Regions from separate parts of the Paenarthrobacter sp. TE3676 genome, predicted to be linked through region 1. Evidence: riboswitches for the same ligand, from Rfam matches in the RefSeq annotation. Region 1 holds a riboswitch; each other region holds the start of a gene.
The links. A riboswitch is a leader RNA that binds a small molecule or an ion and turns the genes downstream of it on or off. The one in region 1 is predicted to bind cyclic di-AMP.
Positions count from the first base shown of each region.

Region 2: linked by a shared signal. The riboswitch ahead of ACZ881_RS06215 (NlpC/P60 family protein) and the one ahead of ACZ881_RS14510 (M23 family metallopeptidase) in region 1 are both predicted to bind cyclic di-AMP.
Region 3: linked by a shared signal. The riboswitch ahead of ACZ881_RS19790 (hypothetical protein) and the one ahead of ACZ881_RS14510 (M23 family metallopeptidase) in region 1 are both predicted to bind cyclic di-AMP.
Region 4: linked by a shared signal. The riboswitch ahead of ACZ881_RS04255 (aggregation-promoting factor C-terminal-like domain-containing protein) and the one ahead of ACZ881_RS14510 (M23 family metallopeptidase) in region 1 are both predicted to bind cyclic di-AMP.

Region 1 covers NZ_JBWBQU010000005.1:373,714-377,683, reverse strand. The annotation lists gene serC (phosphoserine transaminase) at 1-489, opposite strand, end outside; gene ACZ881_RS14515 (iron-dependent transcriptional repressor DtxR) at 783-1,478, shown strand; cyclic di-AMP (ydaO/yuaA leader) riboswitch at 1,689-1,903, shown strand; gene ACZ881_RS14510 (M23 family metallopeptidase) at 1,908-2,744, shown strand; cyclic di-AMP (ydaO/yuaA leader) riboswitch at 2,890-3,052, shown strand; gene ACZ881_RS14505 (C40 family peptidase) at 3,057-3,800, shown strand; gene ACZ881_RS14500 (NlpC/P60 family protein) at 3,898-3,970, shown strand, end outside.
Region 2 covers NZ_JBWBQU010000002.1:494,538-498,507, reverse strand. The annotation lists gene ACZ881_RS06225 (NCS2 family permease) at 1-509, opposite strand, end outside; gene ACZ881_RS06220 (copper resistance CopC family protein) at 624-1,256, shown strand; cyclic di-AMP (ydaO/yuaA leader) riboswitch at 1,431-1,598, shown strand; gene ACZ881_RS06215 (NlpC/P60 family protein) at 1,602-2,396, shown strand; gene ACZ881_RS06210 (FAD-binding protein) at 2,580-3,272, opposite strand; gene ACZ881_RS06205 (universal stress protein) at 3,691-3,970, shown strand, end outside.
Region 3 covers NZ_JBWBQU010000009.1:97,522-101,491, forward strand. The annotation lists gene ACZ881_RS19785 (PucR family transcriptional regulator) at 1-1,113, shown strand, start outside; gene ACZ881_RS19790 (hypothetical protein) at 1,241-2,725, opposite strand; cyclic di-AMP (ydaO/yuaA leader) riboswitch at 2,728-2,874, opposite strand; gene ACZ881_RS19795 (hypothetical protein) at 3,004-3,237, opposite strand; gene ACZ881_RS19800 (ATP-dependent DNA ligase) at 3,283-3,970, shown strand, end outside.
Region 4 covers NZ_JBWBQU010000002.1:88,453-92,422, forward strand. The annotation lists gene ACZ881_RS04245 (response regulator transcription factor) at 1-158, shown strand, start outside; gene ACZ881_RS04250 (sensor histidine kinase) at 180-1,679, shown strand; cyclic di-AMP (ydaO/yuaA leader) riboswitch at 1,813-1,974, shown strand; gene ACZ881_RS04255 (aggregation-promoting factor C-terminal-like domain-containing protein) at 1,978-2,832, shown strand; gene ACZ881_RS04260 (pyridoxal phosphate-dependent decarboxylase family protein) at 2,947-3,970, opposite strand, start outside.

The sequences.
Region 1 (3,970 bases):
CTGCACGCGCTTTACGGGAGCGGCCACGCCGGTTGACGTTTCATTCTGGGGCCAAGCGTAGACGTCCACGCCGGCTTCGGCCGCTGCCACGGGGCGGGTGCCGGGTTCAGCCTTGATGATGGACGACGCATCAAGGAACGGTGCCTTGTTGGTAGCTGCAGCGAACTTTGAGCCGAACTCGCCGAATGAGAGGTGCTGGGCCTTCTTCTCAACCAGGCCAAACGCAGCCACGTCCCAGAACGCCGTGGAGCCGCCAACGCCGAGGACAACCTCGTAGCCAACAGGCGCGCGGAAGAACTGGCTGAGTCCTTCGCGGACCGAGCCCACAAGGTTCTTGACCGGAGCCTGACGGTGGGAGGTGCCGAGGATGGTGGTCGACGCGGCAGACAACGCTTCGATCTGTTCCGGGCGAACCTTGGACGGTCCAGCGCCGAAGCGTCCATCCTTGGGCAGCAGATCGGCGGGAATGGTGATGCTGTTGTCGCTCACGTAGGGCTCCAATGGGTGTCGGCTAGAGATGGGAGGTGGCATGGGGCATCAACTGCCCCTTCGACACCCTAATTCTGCCTGACACGGCCCGGGCGCAGGAACCTGCAGCCGTCATAGTCCGCCACGTGGAATGCAAACGAACAGGATGCGACCGGAATTATCCAGAGTAATTCCAAATAAGCTAGGCTGGTGGTTGGCGTTCATGGGGCGGCGGTGCACACCGTCCGCCCTTGCTGGGGACGCGGTACGGTGGAGATTACGCAAGGAACTGCGTTCGAGGAGAGCTGAGCTGGATGACGGATCTGATCGATACCACTGAGATGTATCTTCGGACCATTTTGGAGCTTGAAGAAGAAAACATAGTGGCTCTCCGGGCCCGCATTGCCGAGCGATTGCGCCACTCCGGACCCACTGTTTCCCAGACCATCGGACGCATGGAGCGCGACGGCCTGGTGATTGTGTCCAACGACCGCCACCTGGAGCTCACTGAAGTGGGCCGGAAACGCGCCACAGAGGTCATGCGCAAGCACCGCCTTGCGGAGCGCCTGTTGGCCGACGTTATTGGCTTGGACTGGGCCTACGTACATGATGAAGCGTGTCGCTGGGAGCATGTCATGAGTGAGCGCGTGGAGCGCCGGCTTTACGAGCTCCTGGAGCATCCCACAGAGTCTCCCTATGGCAACCCCATCCCGGGGCTTGAGGCGCTTGGTGGCCTCGCCAGCCAGCCCTTCCCCCGGCTGGATGTCAATCTGCTGCAGGCCATGGACGGCTACGCCACTGATTCCCGCGTTGTGGTCAGCCGCCTTGCGGAGCCCATCCAAGTCGAGCCGGAACTTCTCACCCAGTTGGATGAGGGCGGAATCCGTCCAGGCGCAACAGTGTCGCTGGAGCGCGTCGGTGAGTACATCTCTGTCCGCGTCCCGGGTATCGAGGGCGCCTTGGAGCTACCTCCTGAAGTTGCTGCGCACGTCTTCGTCTCCCTCAGCTGACCGGCACCGGGCCAGCACAGTGTCAAACCTCACTTTTGCGCCTTCGGCGCGCGTGTGACCTGCGGTTTTTCGGAATTGATGATAAGGGCCTCCTTCGCTTGCCCCGCTCCTGTTGATAACGAATTTATTACCAAGAGCCTTAATCCCCTATAGTTATCTACTAGCGCTGATACCAAAGCGTTACCTGATCCGGAGCCGAGCTCTGCCAGCGGATCAGGTGTGCCACCCACCACTGGCAGAGGCGGGGGAACCACAAGCGGCTGTCTAAAGAAGCAGCCTTGGGGTGAAGTCCGCAGCAGAAGTGCCCACGTATGCAAGTCCCTCTTGGGATACCTGTGTGCCGTGAGCGCCTCGTGCGGACCGGGTCTTTGTACTCTCTGACCCGAATCCGACAGCTAACTTCGCAGGCTTTTGAGAGAGGAACAGAGTTTGACATCGCAGAACGTCAGGGGTCGCCGCCGCGCGTCCGGCCCCGCTGCTGAGCTGCGGCCAGCCACCGTCGTAACGGAGATCCGGCCTCGCGACACCGAGCGTCAGGTGCGCCGCCGTAAGAGCCCGCTGCGCCAGGTTGCCGACTTCGCCGCTGCCAGCGGCGTCGGGCAGAAGGCCGGTGTTGCGCTTGCCGCCACCGGACTTGCCCTGACTGTCGGTCTGCCGGCCACGAGTCCCGTCATGGCCACTTCGGAATCAGGCCAGACTGAGTCTGCCCTCGCCGTCGCCGCCCCCGCTGGCAGCCAGCCCGAGGTTTCCGCCGCCGCGTCAGCCAAGATCGACTTCAGCCGCGCCGCCGTCGCCACTTCTGCCGACCCCGATGGGAAGCTGAAGCAGCTGCTCAGCGCGCAGTCGACTGAGAGCATCCAGCGGGCCTCGTCCGTTGGCAGCATGGCCAGCCCCCTGGACACGCTCACCACGGCATCCCCTTTTGGTTACCGCATCAGCCCCCTCACGGGTGGCGCAGGTGACTTCCACCGTGGCCAGGACTTCGTTGCCCAGTGCGGCACGGCTGTGCATGCAGCGGCCACCGGCAAGGTTACGTTCGCCGGATGGCACGAGTACGGCGGAGGCAACCGCGTTGTCGTTGACCACGGCAATGGCCTCGAGACCACGTACAACCACCTGTCGTCCTTCACCGTCCAGGTAGGCCAGACCGTAAACCGCGGCGACACCGTCGCCCTGAGCGGCACCACGGGCGCTTCCACCGGCTGCCACCTCCACTTCGAGGTCCAGGTCAACGGTGAAGTTGTAGACCCCATGGGCTGGCTCTAAGCCAGTTGATGGTTGCCTCTCGCATTCGCGGGACGCCCCGTGACCTGAATGTGACATTCGCTTTCAAGTGTTGTAGCGTACAGAGCGCATCGGCTTTTTAGGGGGCCGGTGCACTTGAGTGGATTGCCTAGCTCTGCCACCGCTCAAGGTCCGTTCGCATAAATCGTCTGGCAGGGGCGGGGGAACCACTTCTGGCCTTCGAAAGAAGGCCTTGGGGTTAAGTCGCAAAAGCTTCCTTGGAAGCAGCGCGGCCGGATGACTCCCATCCGAATCCGACAGCTCACCTCGCAGGCATTGGGAGAGGCTACCTACGTGTCATCACGCACTACCCCTGCGCGCCATCGCGCCCAAACGGTTCGCACGAACCCGTTGAACACTCTTTCCAAGGCTGTTTCCTCCAACGCAGGTACCGTGGGCCGTCAGGCCGCCGTCCTGGCAGCAGCCTCAGGCCTCGTCCTCACCGTCGGCTTGCCGGCACAAGCAACAGACACCGACGTTTCCAAGTCGGAGGCCTCCAGCACCCAACAGCTGGTTGCTACCGCGGTGATTACCGCAGAACCGACAGCCACCGTTTCCTTCGAGAGCCCCACCGTGGCCACCCTGGAAGCCCCCAAGGTAGTACAGCGCGCAGCGCAGGTTACCGAGCGCGCAGCGGCCACCAGCGAAGAAACAGCGGAAGCAGTTACAGCAAAGTCTTCCGAGGCCAAGGATTCGGCCTCCAGTGCAGCTGCCTCCGGTCTCGCCGCCATTGCCTACACCGGCATCGGCTCTCCTTACGTTTGGGGCGGAACCACACCCAACGGTTGGGATTGCTCCGGCTTCACCCAGTGGGTCTACGCACAGGCCGGAATCAGCATCCCCCGCGTCAACGCCTGGACGGCCATGACGCCCACCAGCACTCCTGCTCCCGGCGACCTCGTCATGCAGAACGGCGGAGCCCACGTAGGCATCTACGTCGGCAACGGCATGATGATCAGCGCTTTGAACCCCGGCCAGGGAACGCTGCTGCACTCTGTAGCGTCCACCGGCACCTCCTCGTTCTACACCCTCCGCTAGAAAAATCCGGTTCGGGGTCGGCCGGCGTTCCCCACATGCTGGCCAACCCACTACCCGCGTGCACCCCAACTGCATGCGGATACGAAAAGAGAAAATCATGACCAGTGCAAACAAGGTTGCACGGCACCGCGCTGAGGCCCCCAAGACCAGCTCGCTTGCCGTCATCGCCA
Region 2 (3,970 bases), on a different contig from region 1:
TCAGGGATGCGGCGGACGAAACCGGCGTTGACCAGGCCAATGAGTGCGATGAAGAGGCCGATGCCCACAACGATTGCCGTCTTCAGGGCCTCCGGAACCGCCTTGAACACGGCTGTTCGGAAACCGGTCAGCACCAGGATGAGCATGGTGATGCCGGACAGCACCACGAGCCCCATCATGTCCGGCCAAGTCAACCCGGGATGGGAAGCCACAGTGACTGCCACGAAGGCGTTGACGCCCAAGCCTGTGGCCACGGCAAACGGATGTTTGGCCCACGCGCCCATGAGGATGGTCAAGATGCCGGCAACGAACGCCGTGGTGGCTGCCACGGCCGTGAAGCCCAGCGACGCGCCACTCGAGTCGGGTCCGGAGAGGATCAGCGGGTTCAGCACCACGATGTAGCTCATGGCGAAGAAGGTCGCGAAGCCGCCACGGATTTCCCGCGAATACGTGGATCCACGTTCGGAGATTTTGAAGTAGCGGTCGATTGCAGAACCTTGTTTGAGCATGAAGGTCTCCGGGGATCGAGGGGAGTTTGCTCTCAAATCCTATGTTGTCCGGTGTGGGCCCTTTGAACCATTCGCCTAGTCTGTAAGGAAGCCAACACTAGGAGAAACCGCCCCATGCGTACCATCCGCCCGCTTCTGGCCGCCGTCGTCGCTGCCCTTGCTTTCGCGTCCGCCTTGCTGTTTTCCGCGGCTCCGGCGTCCGCGCACGACGTCGCCGAGTCAACCGCGCCAGCCAACGGTGCCAGCGTGGCGGAAGTCCCGGCGTCGGTCTCCATCACGTTCAACAACCGCCCGCTCGCGATTGGTTCCGGCGTCACCGTGACGTCCGGCGGTGAGAACTGGGCGGACGGTCCGGTCGAAATCATTGATAGTCAGGCTGTACAAAAGCTTCGCGAGGGCGCTCCAGCTGGTGAATACACCGTGGTATGGCGTGTAGTCAGCTCGGATTCCCACCCCATTGAGGGCACCTTCACGTTCACGGCCGCCGCGGGAAGCACGACGACGGCGAGTGGCCCGGTGGGTGCCTCGCCGTCGGTGTCGGCGCCGTCAGCCGCAGTACCGACGGCGGGTACCGCAGCGCCGGGAACGGGCAGCAGCGAGCCTGCCGCTGACGCCTCCCAACCCTTCCCGTGGAGCATTGTCGGGCTGGCTGTTGTTGCTGTGGGTCTCGTTATTTACCTTGCTGTTACCGCACGGAAGAAACTTGCAGCTTCCAACAGCCCTGATGGCGATACTTCCGCGGAATAACGCGGTTTTCTACGTACCTGCGAATATCTCGAAACGGACACTGCGACACGCCAGAAGCCCACTTCCCGTTACTTAAATGTGACTTCGGAGGAATCATCGCGTACGGTAGTACCTGTGCCTGTTCCACGTAGCGGGCACTTCCGGCCTGATTGCCTAGCTCTGCCGCAGTCCGGAATCCGTTCGCAGACAAACCTACGGCAGAGACGGGGAACCCAATTTAGGCCGCTTTCGAGCGTGCCTTGGGGTGAAGTCACGAAGCTTCCGCTGAACAGCGGGGGATAGTGGCCGGGTGACTCCCATCCGAATCCGACAGCTAACCTCGCAGGCATCGGGAGAGGCTCTTTCATGTCTTCACGCATTCTTCGCGGCCGTCGTAAGGCGGACAGCGTACGTCCTAATCCGTTCATCTCCATCTCGAAGGCAGTAGCCAGCAACGCTTCCGGCGCTGGCCGCCAGGCAGCTGTTATCGCAGCAGCCTCGGGCCTCGTTTTGACCGGCTCCATTGCTGCTCACGCAGCTGAGGCTCCGGTTCAGCGCGACTCCAGCCCCGCAACGGTCGCTGAGACCGTTTCAGAGGCACCCACCAAGGTTGTTACCGCCCTGGCGACGGCTACCGTCAACTTCGAGCGTCCGGCCGTTGCTTCCGTAGCAGCTCCGGTCATCGAAAAGCCGGCTCCCGTAGTTGAGGCCCCTGTGGTCCAGAAGGCAGCCGTCACCACTGCTGCTGCAACAGCTCCCGTCGCCGCCCAGGCTGCGGTTGCTGCTCCTGTTGCTGCCGCACCGGCTGCCCCTGCTCCTGTAGCTGCTGCTCCCGCCGTTGGCGGCGTCAACGCAGCCATGGTTGCCTCCGCTTACGCACAGATCGGCGTCTTCCAGGACTGCACCGCCATGGTCGAGAAGGCTCTCGGCTCCGCTGGCATCCCGGTAGGCGACCTCGGTCCCATGCAGTTCATGAACTACGGCAAGGTCGTTAGCGATCCCCAGCCCGGTGACATGATCGTCCAGTCCGGCCACGTTGCTATCTACATCGGCAACGGCCAGGCAATCAGCGGTGGCATCAACGGCAACCAGACGGGTATCCACCCGATCAGCTGGTTGACCGCAACGGGTCCCCTGACCTACGTACGCGCTGGCGCATAAAGCCTCACGCTTCAGTTCAAAGGCCGGTGCCTTCAAAGACTATTGTCTTTGGAGGCACCGGCCTTTGGCGTTAAGTTCTGTTTATTAATGTTCAGCGGGGAACGTTCGACGGCGGGTCGATAGTCGCGTGGGCGGCGGGGCCCGTGGGGGCACCTAGGCGTAGTGCCCCTAGGTGTAGTGCCCCTAGGCGAGGGCGACGCCCGGACCTGCGGGCAGGGCAACCTTTGAGGAGATGGCTTGGCCCACTGCCTTGGCTTGCCGCAGCACTTCCTTGGGAGACGGGGTGATGAGGTCCCCAACGCCCACCAGGTGCATCCCTACCGCCCGCATGGCGGCCGCGAAGTTCTGGCCAACGGCTATCCCAAGTTCGGCGAGCATGCGCCGCAACTGGCTTTGGGCACAGCGTGTGACTACTACGTGGTCTGCCAAGAGGACGCCGTGGGCCGTGTGGACTGCCCACTGGCGTGGAGTGGATTCGAGGGGGCCGGATACGTGGAGGCCTGTTCTGAGACCGGCCGTGGTCATGCTGGCCGCCAATCCGTACCCGATCTGCCGGGAGGGGTCTGACCCCAGGAAATCAAGGCGGACGGCACGGGTGGTGTTGCGAACGTCCAGTTGGTGGTTGGCGGCGTAGTTCCGAAGGTGTCGGAGGATTTCGTTGCGTTCTTGCATGGCTGCAGGATCGGCCACCTCGGTGCGTTGAAGCATGCCTGTGTGGACGGAAGGCCCTGCGGTGGACAGTGCACCAAACCCGTCTACGACGATGGAGCCCACGCCATAGCGGCTGAGCTCGCTGGCAACTGCCAAGCCGGACAGGCCGGCTCCGATGACCACGGTGGTGGTGCGCTCCGTGCCGGAATCAGGCGTGAGTGACACTGCTTGGTTCCTCCTTGACGTGTGTGCCTTACGGCATCGCGTGGGATCGCGTCCGAGTTCCCCAAGCGGCCGCAAATAAATGGCCGGAGTGTGTGGTGTGAGACACGTTTGCCGGCCATTCGGTGACTCGAACACTACCGAACTTTTTCGGCCATGGATAGCCTCCGCGACTGCGCGTTTTGTGTGTTCGTCCGCAGCGCAATGTGGGAGCCCGGGAACCGAGCCCGGACCGTTATGCACATAGCCCGATGTCGCCTTGATTCGGTACTGCTGACCGAGAATAGTTGGCCTTGGGAGGAGAAATTTCCCGGTTTCTCCTGCTCCGGCCATTGACAATGAAACAGTGAGGGAATCCGACGCGGAGAACCTCTGGCAGAATAGCCGGAACATCAAGCAGTAGGTGGAGAGGCAGGCCCCCATGGACCAGCACGGCAGACACAGTGAAGAGCCACAGGACGGCCAGGATCAAGCCGTGGAACCCGGTGGCATCGTGGTGGGAGTGGACGGTTCAGAGCATGGTCAATGTGCTTTGGTTTGGGCCGCGCGGGAGGCTGAACGTCGGCAACTTCCCTTGCATATCGTCACGGCTTACTCCGTGCCGATCTTTGCCGCGTCCGGGCTGGATGGCGGCTACGCAACAGTCGATGATTCCGTGATTCGCGAGGGCGCGGATGCGATTGTCCGGCAGGCCCTGGATA
Region 3 (3,970 bases), on a different contig from region 1:
AACCAGTCCCACGCCGACCGCGTTCGCGTGAACTTCCTCCTCAGCAAGCGGGTCCCCGGCGACGTCAGCGCCTGGCAACTCGCTCATGGCATCGCCACGGCCGTGCGACCCGTCGTCGTTCCTGCCAACAACGAACTCGGCATGCTGGGCCGCGTCTGCGTGCCGCTTTTGGTCCGCGGTTTCCGTGTGGGGTACTTGTGGGTGCAGCTGGACCTTGAAGAGCAGAGTGCGACGGCGATACTCGCCGAACTGCCCGGCGTGCGGGACGAGCTGGACCTGTTGGCGGGCTTGCTCCTTGATTCCAATACGGCCGAATCTGAGTTCCGGCGAAGGCGTGAGCAGGAGTTCCTGTCAGCCTGCGGCGGCGAATCGAACGCTGTGGCCGCCGTCGCGGGTTGGAAGGAAATCCAGGGGCGCGGTCCGTGGCAGTTGGTAACCATACTCGACCCGGATGGTGCGAGGTCCGACGTCGATCCTATTGCCGCTACCCTGACGCATCGATCAGCGGCGCTGCAGTCCACTATCGGCGTCAACGCCGCCTTGTTCAGCGCCGGAACGGAGACGCATTCGGTGGTCCTGTTCCGCGAGTCGGGCGGCCGGGCAGACCATGCCCAGGTGCTGGTGCATTATCAACTGGAGCTTGCGAAGCGCGCTGGCCGCAAGGTGGACAGGGTGATCCTGGGCATCAGTGAACCCTTCCAAGTCATCCGGCAGCTATCGGGCGCTTACCGTCAGTCGAAGGTTGCTGCGCAGGCGGCCGCCGTGGACCTCCCGCTAGGTGAGCTCGTGGACAGCCGGACCGTTGGTGTCTATCAACTTTTCGATCGTCTGGTGGCACCCGGAGGCTGGGATGACACAGGATCGGTGCATTTTCAGGCCCTTGAGGACCAGGACAAAAACGGCGAACTCCTGCCTGTCCTGGAACTGCTCTATGACAATGACGGCTCGGTGCAGGACGTCGCCGCCAAACTTCACCTCCACCGGAGCAGCATCTACAACCGGCTCGGCCGGATCCGCCAACTCATCGGTGCTGATCCGTTGAGTGGCGCGATCCGGCTCGAGTTACATGCGGCCCTGAAGGCTCGGCGCTGGGCCGGGCGGCCGCGGATCTGAGCCTACGAGCGCCGCAAACGCTGGCAGCTCCAACGTCCCATCCGGCGACGGAAAGCGGCAGTCCGGCTGCTGCTGCAGTACCGGCTATGCCACCCCGCGTGAGTGGAGGTACGGGGCAGGCGGGTGCTCAACCGAGGACCTTCTGGGCTGCGTCCAGGATGTCTTGAAGCGCAGATTCGCTGGGCTGGGGAGCCGAGGCGGCCTGCGGCTTGCTCGGCCGGGGCTTGGACGTCGGGGTTGCAGTTTCCGTTGGTGTGGGCGTCGGCGTCGGTGTTGGTGTGACCGTCGGGGTTGGTGAGGTTGTGGGCGTCGGAGTCGTGGGCGGTGTGGTTACCGTGTCCGACGGCACCTCGCTCGGCGCGGGAGCTGGCTGGGTGGGGGCTGGGCTTATCACCCCAGGGACGGCCGGGACTGAGGAGGGGACAGCCGATGGAACCCAAACCGGGTTGGCAAGGGACACCTTCGGGGTCGGAGCCGGCGACGACGACCCGGCCGTGGGTGCCTCGGCTAATGTCGCGGGCTGGCCGGCCTCCGAGGACGCTGTGGCAAGTGAAGAGGCTGATGGCGACGACGCTGATGGTGCGGAAGCCGTGGAATACGAGGCACTGGGCGCAGGGGCTGCGGAGCCCGAATTCCTGTCGGCACCGCTGGCTTCATGCGCAGGAGTTTCCTGGCCGAAGAACGGAAGCTCAAGGGCTTGCCCCAAAGTCCCGGCCGTCAGTACTAGTCCAAGCGCACCTGCAACCACGGCCATGCGCTGGCTCATGTGCTTGACCGACGCTGCTTTCCGAAGGGCGGCGTGGGGTTCGCGGCCGAAGGATGAGGTGGACCCCACGCTGGGCCTGGCCGCGGAGGGTGCCGCAGCGGGTGCGGCAGCCTGCCGGCGAACATCCTTGCGGCTTGCCAGTGCTGCCGACGCCGTTGCCGCGGCAGCAAGCTGCGCCTGAGACTTACCCCGAGGTGACTCGGTTTGCAGGGACTCGGTGCGGGGCGAGTCGTTGCTCGGTGACTCGGCGGCTTCGGGGGTGCTCGTGGATTCTTCGCGGGAAGGCACTACCGGAATGGCCGTCGTGGCAGGTTCCGGCGTTGAAGCCTGCACCACTGGAATTGCTGCGGTTGCGGGCTCCTGGGCGCTCAGCTCCTGAGGATCCGGCTCCACGCCAGCAGGGGGTGCGCTGGCAGGGGGCGCACTTGCCGGGGTCACAATGGGGATTGCCGCGGTAGGGGGTCCCGGTGGGGTCGACCTCCGTGCCGCTGGCTGCCCCGTAGGTATCGCGGCAGTCATGGGTTCCGCCTGCTCGGACGGTTCGGGCGCCGGCTGTGGGGCCGAGGCCTCAGGCGCAATCACGGCAAGGGCTGCACGCTCCCGCTCGGCTGCACGAATTTCCGCACGAGTGGCAGGCGCCACCGTGGTGGGCATGGCCGCAGTGGCGGGTTCCGGCGTCGTGCCTGTGTTAACCGTGCCTGTAACAGCAGCTTCAGTGTTAGTGGCGCCAGTGTCATCTGGGTTTCCGGTGGGGAATCCGCTGGATTGGGCCCGACGGCGTCCGGTTGGCTTGGTGCGCTCGCCTTCAGTCTGGGCGCGGCGCGGCTGATCCATGGTTGGGGACATGGTGGTTGCCTCTCAACGCCTTCGAGGTTAGCTGTCGGGTTCGGACGAGGCCGTCCGGCCGCCTAAGCGGCTTCACCCCGAGGACTTGGATACCAAGCCCGGGAACTGTGGGTCCCCCGCCTCTGCCGCGGGTCTGGCGGATCCCGGATTGCGGCAGAGCTCGGCGTCAATCCGGAAGCGGCCCAGCGGACATACGGGTCGCTCTACGACGGTACATGAGCCGGAAAGTAAAGTCACATTAATGTAACGGGCGGTAGGCCTGCCCAACCGAGGGGTTTCTATGACTTAGGCTTCGGTGCCGGTGAGGGAGCCGGCAACTCATGCTGGATCTTCTGGATCTGCACGGCTTGATGAGTTTCCGGGCGGAAGACTTCCTCCACGACTCCAAGCATTCCGCCGGTGGCTCCACGCCGGACTTTGCCCTGGCTGCTCCGGCGCGATGACCAGTACCAAACGCCGGCCAGCAGGGCCGGGAATCCGAGCACTGCCGCCAACACGAGCAAGATATCCATGGCCTAACACTAGCTTCGCGGTGCACCGGCAGGTAGACATTGTCTATGGACCTGCCTGTGATGCCACCCGTCTCGCCCATGCTCGCCAAATCCGTTCCGGCCATCCCCGATATTGGGCACTACGAACCCAAGTGGGACGGATTCCGGACCATCGTCTTCAAGGATGGCGACGAGATCATCCTGGGCAGCCGCAACGAGAAGCCAATGACCCGCTACTTCCCCGAAGTGGTGGAGGCTCTCAGGAAGAACCTGCCGGACAAATGCGTGATCGACGGCGAGATCGTCCTGATCGAGGGCAAGAGGCTCGAGTTCGAGGTACTCCAGCAAAGGATCCATCCCGCCGACAGCCGCGTGAGGATGCTCGCCGAGAAGACTCCGGCTTCCATGATTGCGTTCGACATCCTGGCGCTGGGCGACGAGAACCTCATGGACAAGCCGTTCTCCGAGCGCCGCGCCATCCTGGAGCGTGCGCTCGCCAAGGCCGAGCCGCCTGTCTATGTGACCCCCGCAGTGACGGATCTCGAGCGGGCGCAGGAATGGTTCGTGCAGTTGGAAGGCGCGGGACTGGACGGGGTGCTGTCCAAGCCGTTGACCGGGGCCTATCAACCCAACAAGCGCGTGATGTTCAAAACCAAACACGAGCGCACGGCGGATTGTGTGGTGGCCGGATTCCGCTGGCACAAGACCGCGAAGGTTGTTGGCTCGATGCTGCTCGGCCTCCACGATGACACTG
Region 4 (3,970 bases), on a different contig from region 1:
CCCAGATCCTGGACCGTGTGTGGGATTACGACTTCGGCGGCCAGGCCAACATCGTGGAGCTCTACATCTCTTATCTGCGCAAGAAGATCGAAGCCGGCCATCCCCCGATGATCCATACCATCCGGGGTGCCGGCTACGTCATCAAGCCTGCGGACTAGCCCTTGGGCACCCTCTCGCGAATGGCCAGGAAGTCCGGAGTGTCGGCCGGACAGACTCAGCTCAGTTGGCTCAATCCCTCCACCTGGCACCTGCGTACACGCTTGGTCCTGGTGGCCATGGCACTATTGATCGCCATTTGCGCTGCTGTGGGGGTGGTCAGCTACGCGTCCATGGACATGGTCTTCAACAGGCAGCTCGACAGGCAGTTGGAGCAGGCGTCCAGCCGCGCGAATGACTTCGGCAGGCCGCCGTCGAACTTTCCGTCATCCCCCGGCAGGCCGGATCCATTGGAGGCGCGCGGGCAGGCGGCGGGCACGCTCAACGCGAGGATCGACGGCTCCACCGTGCGAAGCTCGGGTTTGATCGACGCCCAAGGTCACCGCGTCTCACTCTCAGCAGACGATGAGCAGGTCCTGGTGTCGCTGCCCACGGACAACCAACCCGTGGACCGATCGCTGTCCAACGGCGATTACCGGCTAGTGGCAGTCGAAACCACTTATGGCGACGTGATTGTGACGGGCCTGCCGCTGGAGGACAAGCAGAGCGCAGAAGCCTCGCTGGTGTGGACCATGGTGCTGGTCTCGCTGGCTGGGCTGGTGGTGATCGGGCTCGTGGGAACGGTCATCATCCGTCGGACCATGCGTCCGCTTGAGCAGCTCTCCGCGGTGGCCACGAAGGTTTCGCGCCTGCCTCTCGACGCCGGCGAGGTGGCACTTGCGGTGCGCGTACCGCCGTCGGCATCCCACCCCGGAACGGAAGTGGGCAGCGTCGGCTATGCCTTGAACCAGATGCTGAACAACGTTTCGAGCGCGCTGGAAGCACGGCAGGAAAGCGAAACCAAGGTGCGCCAGTTCGTGGCCGATGCCTCGCACGAACTACGGACTCCCCTGACCGCCATCCGGGGCTACACCGAGCTGCTAAGGATGACGGAGAACTTCACCGAGGATGGCCGGAAGTCGCTGGCGCGTGTCCAAAGCCAGTCCGAACGCATGACCACCTTGGTGGAGGACCTTCTTCTACTGGCGCGGTTGGACGAGGGACAGCCCGTCAAAGTTGAGGACGTGGACCTGACACAGCTCGTGATCGAAACGGTCAGTGACGAGAAAGTCATGGCGCCGGATCACATCTGGCAGCTCCAGCTCCCTGATGAGCCCATCACTGTGCGCGGCGATGCCACCCAACTTCATCAGGTGCTGGGCAATTTGTTGTCCAATGCCCGCAAGCATACGGATCCCGGTACCACCGTGGTCACAGGCGTCATACTCTCCGCCGATGGCAGTGCCGTGGTGACAGTGACGGATAACGGCCCCGGAATTCCGAAAGATTTCCAAGGCAGGATCTTCTCCCGGTTTGCCCGCGCTGATGCCGCAAGATCGGGCTCTGAGGGCACCTCCGGACTCGGCTTGTCCATTGTGGAGGCCATCGTTTCAGCGCATGGCGGTAGCGTGGAAGTGACCTCGCGGCCGGGTCGCACGGAATTCGCCCTCCGACTCCCCGCCGTCAGCATCGAAGGCCTATAACGAATCGGGCAAGGCGACTCACCGGCGTCGTGATCTCTGTTACCTAAATGTGACTTCTGTGGAATCCTCCTGTACCGTCGAAAGGGTGGGTCGTCCCTAGCAGGCCCACATCCGGGATGCGCCGAGCTCTGCCACTTCCCGGAGTCCGTTCTTTCTCCGAGGCAGAGACGGGGGACCCAGAGTCTCCGGGCCCAGGCCTTTTTGGCCGGCCCTTGGGGTGAAGCCGCAGCATGATGCGCGGCCGGATGACCTCATCCGAACCCGACAGCTAACTCCGCAGGCGCTGAGAGGTAATCACATGTCTGAATTTAACGATCAGACGCGCCCTTCCGCGCGTCGCCGCGACGAACACAACGCACCGCACACCAAGTCGCAGTCCGTCCTCAAGAACGCAGCCCGCCAGGGTAAGTCCGGCCACCGCATGTCCGTCGTAGCCGGTGTCGTGGCAGCTGCACTGGGCGTTGCATCGCTCGGAACCGCCGCCAATGCCGCACTGACCCTCCCCGAGGCCAGCCGCGTAGCCGGAACCCAGTCCAGTGCGCAGGTCAACACGAACAAGTCGGCCGAGATCTCCGCTTCCCTGGATGCTGCCGCCGAAAAGGGCGCAGCCGACAGGGCCGCCGCGGAAAAGGCAGCTGCTGACAAGGCTGCCGCCGAAAAGGCTGCCGCAGACCAGGCCGCAGCCGCGCAGGCCGCCGCCGAAAAGGCTGCCGCAGACCAGGCTGCCGCCCAGGCCGCAGCTGAGAAGGCTGCTGCTGACGCTGCTGCCAAGCAAGCCGCCGACGCCGCTGCTGCCGCCGCCGCCGCGGAAGCCGCAGCTGCTGCTGCTGCCCCCAAGGCCGTGGACGACCCCGCTGCTGCCAAGGCGTACGCACTGAGCATCCTTGGCAACTACGGCTGGGGCCCGGGCGAGATGACTGCCCTGAACACGCTGTGGGAGAAGGAATCGAACTGGAAGACCACGGCGATGAACGCTTCCAGCGGCGCCTACGGCATCGTCCAGTCCCTGCCTGCTTCCAAGATGGCTACCGTTGGTGCTGACTGGGAAACCAACTACCAGACCCAGATCAAGTGGGGCCTGAACTACATCAAGGAGCGTTACGGATCCCCGTCCGCCGCTCTGGGCTTCCACTTGGCCAACAACTGGTACTAAGCCAGACTGCTTGATTGCCGCGCCCGTTGCCGCCGTTCGCACCAGTACCCACTGGAGCGAACGGCGGGAACGGGCGCGGTTTTTGCCGTTTCACAGGTGCGGCGCCGAAGAACGCTATGCCTCCGGTTCGGCCTCCACCGCACCCCGCACGGCTGCAATGGACGCGGCGACATCCCCGGCGTCCGTAGTCCAATTGCTCACCGAAATCCGTAAGATCTCGCGGCCACGCCACGAAGAACCGGACATCCAGACCGCGCCCTCGGCCATGAGCCGCTGGGTGATCCGGTGCGTACGGTCATCGCTTCCGAAACTCACCGAGACCTGCGTGAACACGACGTCGTTGAGCACCTCCACGCCAGGGATCGAGGACAGTCCTTCAGCCAAAGCACGGGCATTTGCTGCCAGGCGCTCAACCATGGAAATCACGCCGTCCCGGCCCAGCTGCCTGAGTGCAGCCCAGACCGGGATGCCCCGGGCGCGGCGGGACATCTCCGGAACTTTCTCGAAAGGATCCCCAGGCCCGGCATCAGTGGCAATGAGGTAACTCGTGTGAACGCTGAAGGCACGCCTCAGGGCTTCCGGGCGTGCCACTATTGCCAAGCCACAGTCGTAAGGGACATTCAGGGTCTTATGGGCATCCGTTGCCCACGAATCTGCGTCTTCCACACCCGCCAGCCGGCCTCGCAGCTTCGGGCTCACAGCGGCCCACAAACCAAAGGCACCATCAACGTGCACCCACGCGCCGCGATCGTGTGCCACAGCTATGGCTTCTTCCATGGGATCAAATGCTCCGGAGTGGAGGTTGCCGGCTTGCAGGCAGACCAACGATGGGCCCGGTTGCTGATCCATGGCATCAGCAAGGGCGTCGGGGAAGATCCGGCCTTCGTCGTCGGCGTCTACCGGAACGCAGGCGCCCAAACCGAGGTATCGCAATGCCAGATCCACTGCGGCATGCCGTTCCCGGCCGGCAAAGGTTGTGATGCGCGGTGCGCCGCTGAGGCCGAGCGCTTCGAGGTCCCATCCGGCCTCGTCCATCAGGTATTGGCGGCCCGCTGCCAACCCCACGAAGTTCGCGGTTGTGGCACCCGTGGTGAATCCGACGTCGGCAGTCGCGGGCAGGTGCAGGAGGTCCAAAAGC